DNA from 2 places in the Allobosea sp. P4_H5 genome. Region 1 is predicted to be linked to the other one. Evidence: riboswitches for the same ligand, from Rfam matches in the RefSeq annotation. Region 1 holds a riboswitch; the other holds the start of a gene.
The links. Region 1 has a riboswitch for thiamine pyrophosphate ahead of AC1DS0_RS14095 (ABC transporter permease). Riboswitches for the same ligand answer to the same signal wherever they lie in the genome.
Positions count from the first base shown of each region.

Region 2: it holds a riboswitch for thiamine pyrophosphate, as region 1 does, so the genes downstream of both, thiC (phosphomethylpyrimidine synthase ThiC) here and AC1DS0_RS14095 (ABC transporter permease) in region 1, are expected to answer to the same signal.

Region 1 covers NZ_JBFUKM010000006.1:111,200-113,396, forward strand. The annotation lists gene AC1DS0_RS14090 (TenA family protein) at 1-577, shown strand, start outside; TPP riboswitch at 637-733, shown strand; gene AC1DS0_RS14095 (ABC transporter permease) at 832-1,575, shown strand; gene AC1DS0_RS14100 (ABC transporter substrate-binding protein) at 1,619-2,197, shown strand, end outside.
Region 2 covers NZ_JBFUKM010000018.1:1,959-4,155, reverse strand. The annotation lists gene thiC (phosphomethylpyrimidine synthase ThiC) at 1-1,148, opposite strand, end outside; TPP riboswitch at 1,226-1,330, opposite strand; gene AC1DS0_RS28020 (hypothetical protein) at 1,435-1,635, opposite strand; gene AC1DS0_RS28015 (hypothetical protein) at 1,703-2,020, opposite strand; gene AC1DS0_RS28010 (OmpA family protein) at 2,119-2,197, opposite strand, start outside.

The sequences.
Region 1 (2,197 bases):
CTTTGTGCGCGAGCTGCTGGACGGCACGGTGTCCGACGCGGTCATGGTTCGTTACCTCGTCCAGGACCATCGCTTCATCGACAGCTTCCTGACCTTGCTCGGCGCGGCGCTCGCCAGCGCCGACAGCTTCGAGGCCCGCATCCGCTTCGGCCGCTTCATCGGCATGGTCAGCGGCGAGGAGAACACCTATTTCCTGCGCGCCTTCGACGCGCTCGGTGTCGGCGAGCAGGAGCGCAGCACGCCTCCCGACAGCAAGGCCACCGCCGGCTTCAAGGAGCTGATGCGCGAGGCCGCCGCGACGCGCTCCTATGCCGCTGCCCTCTCCGTGCTGGTCGTGGCCGAATGGCTCTATCTCGACTGGGCCCAGCAGGCGTCGCCGCCGCTGCCGGCGAACTTCATCCATGCCGAATGGATCACCCTGCACGACAACCCCGACTTCCGCGATTTCGTCGGCTTCCTGCGCGCCGAGCTCGACCGCGTCGGCCCCGGCGAGGCAGAAACGAGCCGCGATTTCTTCCTGCGCGCCGTGGCGCTGGAGAAGGCGTTCTTCGATTCAGCCTATGATGGCGAGGGCTGATCGACGCCACCTGGCCTGAGACAGGCGTGACAGCCGCAAGCCGCTCTGTCACAAGGGCGGTCGAGAGACGGGGGCGTTCGCCGCAAGGCGAGCTGAGAAGCACCCTTCGAACCTGAACCAGATCATGCTGGCGGAGGGAGTCGCTCGGGGCAGCCTCGCCAGCGTTTCCCCGTGCTCGCCTTCCACCGGAAAGGCGAGCCTTGACGACGCAGGACGCGACAGAGCGGGACCCACCTCCCGGCGCAAAGCCGGTGATGGTCGTGCTCGCTCCGGCCCTGCGCACCATTCTCGTCCTGCTCCTGGCCTGGCAAGGCGCGATCTGGCTGTTCCAGCCGCCGCGCTACATCCTGCCCTCGCCGCTCGACGTCGCCCTGGCCTTCCAGCGCCAGCCCGGCTTCCTCTTCAGCCATAGCCTCACCACCATCGCCGAGATGGCGCTCGGCTTCGTGCTCGGCTCAGCGTTCGGCGCGTTGACGGCGCTCGCCATCGTGGCGCTGCCGCGGTTCGGGCGCCTGCTCTGGCCGGTGCTGCTCGTCCTCCAGTCCTTCCCGGTCTTCGTCATCGCGCCGCTATTGGTCGTCTGGTTCGGCTTCGGCATGGGCTCGAAGGTGATCATGGCGACGATCATCATCTTCTTCCCCATCGCCTCCGCCTTCACCGACGGCCTGCGCCGGACCGATCCCGAACTGATCGACGCCACCGCGCTGACCACGGCGACGCATTGGCAGACGCTGCGTTATGTCCGCCTGCCGCTCGCCATGCCCGCTCTCCTCACCGGCCTGCGGGTCGCGGCCCCGCTGGCGCCGCTCGGCGCGGTGATCGGCGAATGGGTCGGTGCCTCCGCTGGCCTCGGCTTCGTCATGGTCCAGGCCAATGCCCGCATGCAGACCGACACGGTCTTCGCCGCGATGACCGTGCTCGCCGTGCTCAGCCTCGTCCTGCGCCATCTCGTCGATGCGCTCGGCCCGCGCCTGCTTCCCTGGGCAAGCGAGCCGTGACGCCGCCCCGCCTCAAGCCGATCACGCAGAAGGATTTCGCCTGATGACCCTCCGCGCCCTCTCTAGACGCGCCCTCCTCGCCACCGGCCTCGTCCTGGCCGCCGGCCTCGCCAGCCCGGCCCGCGCTGCCGACAAGCTGACCGTGATGCTCGAATGGTTCGTCAATCCGGATCACGCGCCGCTGGTCGTCGCGCAGCAGCTCGGCCTGTTCAAGGAAGCCGGGCTCGAGGTCGCCATGGTGCCGCCCTCCGACCCCTCCGCCGTGCCCCGTCTCGTTGCCGCCGGGCAGGCTGATATCGGCATCCACTACCAGCCCAATCTCTATCTCGACCACGCCGCCGGCATTCCGATCGTCCGCGTCGGCACGCTGGTCGAGACCCCGCTCAACAGCGTCATCGTCAAGGCCGACGGGCCGATCAAGAGCCTCGCCGACCTCAAGGGCAAGACGATCGGCTATGCCGTCTCGGGCACGGAAACCACCCTGCTCGGCCAGATGCTGGCCAAGGCCGGCTTGAAGCTCGACGACGTCAAGCTGGTCAACGTCAATTTCGCGCTCTCGGCAGCCCTGATCGGCGGCAAGGTCGACGCCACCATCGGCGGCTACCGCAATTTCGAGCTGACG
Region 2 (2,197 bases), on a different contig from region 1:
GGACGCAGGCCGTCGCCGAGCGAGAACGAGACGTCGTAGCGCCGCATGATCTCGCAGATCTCGTCGAAGCGCTCGTAGAGGAAGCTCTCCTTGTGATGCGCCAGGCACCAGCGCGCCATGATCGAGCCGCCGCGCGAGACGATGCCGGTCACGCGGCTGGCGGTCAATGGCACGTAGGGAAGACGCACGCCGGCATGGATGGTGAAATAGTCGACGCCCTGCTCGGCCTGCTCGATCAGCGTGTCCTTGAACACCTCCCAGTCGAGCTTGATCGGGTCGCCGCCGACCTTCTCCAGCGCCTGGTAGATCGGCACCGTGCCGATCGGCACCGGCGAGTTTCTGAGTATCCAGGAGCGGATGTTGTGGATGTTGCGACCGGTGGAGAGGTCCATCACCGTGTCGGCGCCCCAGCGGATCGCCCAGACCAGCTTCTCGACCTCCTCGGCGGCGCCGGAGGTCACGGCCGAATTGCCGATATTGGCGTTGATCTTGACCAGGAAATTGCGGCCGATCGCCATCGGCTCGAGCTCGGGATGGTTGATGTTCGCGGGGATGATGGCGCGCCCGCGGGCGATCTCGTCGCGGACGAATTCCGGCGTGACGAATTCCGGAACCGAGGCGCCGAAGCTCTCGCCGTCGGCATGGCGTTCTTTGGCGCCGTCCAGCATGGCGGCACGGCCGAGATTCTCGCGATGGGCGACGTAAGTCATCTCGGGCGTGACGATTCCGGCCCTGGCGAATTCGTATTGCGTCGCCATCTGGCCGGACCCGGCCTCGAGGATCGGGCGCTGCGCCGGGCAGGCCGGCACGAGTTGAGCTTCGCTGATATGGCCATTATCGGCGGCGGTGACAGCGCGGCCGGGCACGGTCTGGAAGCCGCGGGCGTCGAGCCAGGCGCGGCGCGGCTGGACCAGGCCGGCATTGAGGTCGATCCGCGCGTCGGTCTCGGTATAGGGGCCGGACGGGTCGTAGATGCGCACCGGCGGCTCGGCATCGGTGGTCAGCACAACCTCGCGGAAGGGCACGCGCATCTCGGGATGCTCGGGCGCCGCGACATAGATCTTGCGCGAGCCGATGATCGGGCCGGTGGTCACCGTCTGCGGTGCGGCCTTGACGCTGTTCTTCTGCGGCTTGGTATGGGCGTTCATCTTAGGATCTCCTCCCTCTCAGGTTCAGGAGATCCGGGGCGTCTGACGGTCCAGTCGCTGTCTGCGGATGCATTTGTGGCGCAGCCGCGTTCCAGTCCCTCCGCCGGTATGACCCGGATCAGGTTCGATGGGTTCGGCCGTCAGGCCATCTCAGCTCTTGTCGAGCACCCCTCGGAACGAGGCGGAGGTTAGAACCGTCGTGATCTGCGCGCAACCGGCAAAGCACCGCGCTCCGGCGCTGTGCCGGCATGCGCCGTAGGCAATACGCCATTGGAACGTCGGGCAATCAGGCCGTGATGTCGAGATTGCCGCCCTGGCCGGCGGGGAGCGTGGCCTGCTGCTGCTCTGACGCCTGCTGCAGCATGGCAACCAGCGCCTGATCGGAATCGGCGTTCTGCTTGACCATTTCCAGCTGCAGCGCCTGCTGCGTCGCAGCCGACTTCATGCTGATCAGGCTCTGGGCGATCGCGACCGACATCTCGCTCATGACATGGCTCCTCGCCGCCACCATAGGCGGCGAGCCTTACCTGAATCTAAACCCGAAGCGGCGGGCTCTAGCGAGTGGGAGCGATGATCGACGGCACCGGCCTCGGCATCGGAATCACGCGGTTCGGCTGCGGCGGCGCGGAGCGATCGCGCGCCAGCTGCTCGCGCTCGCGCGTCGCCTCAATGCGATCGGAGCGCGGCTCGAGCTTCTGCACCTCACCCGCATTCGGCGTCATCGGCACACCGGGTGCACGCTGCTGGCGTGGTGTTTGCGGCGAAACGGACTGAGCAGCAGCAGCTTCCGCCGCCAGCAACCCTACGGCGATCAATCCGAGCAGGACCCATGAGTTTTTGCGCATGGCATTCCTCCTGTCAGGCAGGTGCAAGGCGATCCTCCCCGCTAGAAGAACAGGGGCGGCCGGCGATTGTTCCGGCCGCCCCTCGATAAAGGCGCGAAGCAGCCCGCTGGCTGCTTCGGCTGATGTCACTGCTGGTTCTGGCCGGTGAGCAGCGGCGTGATCCGGCGCAGCGTCACGCGCCGGTTCTCGCGCGAATCGCCCTGC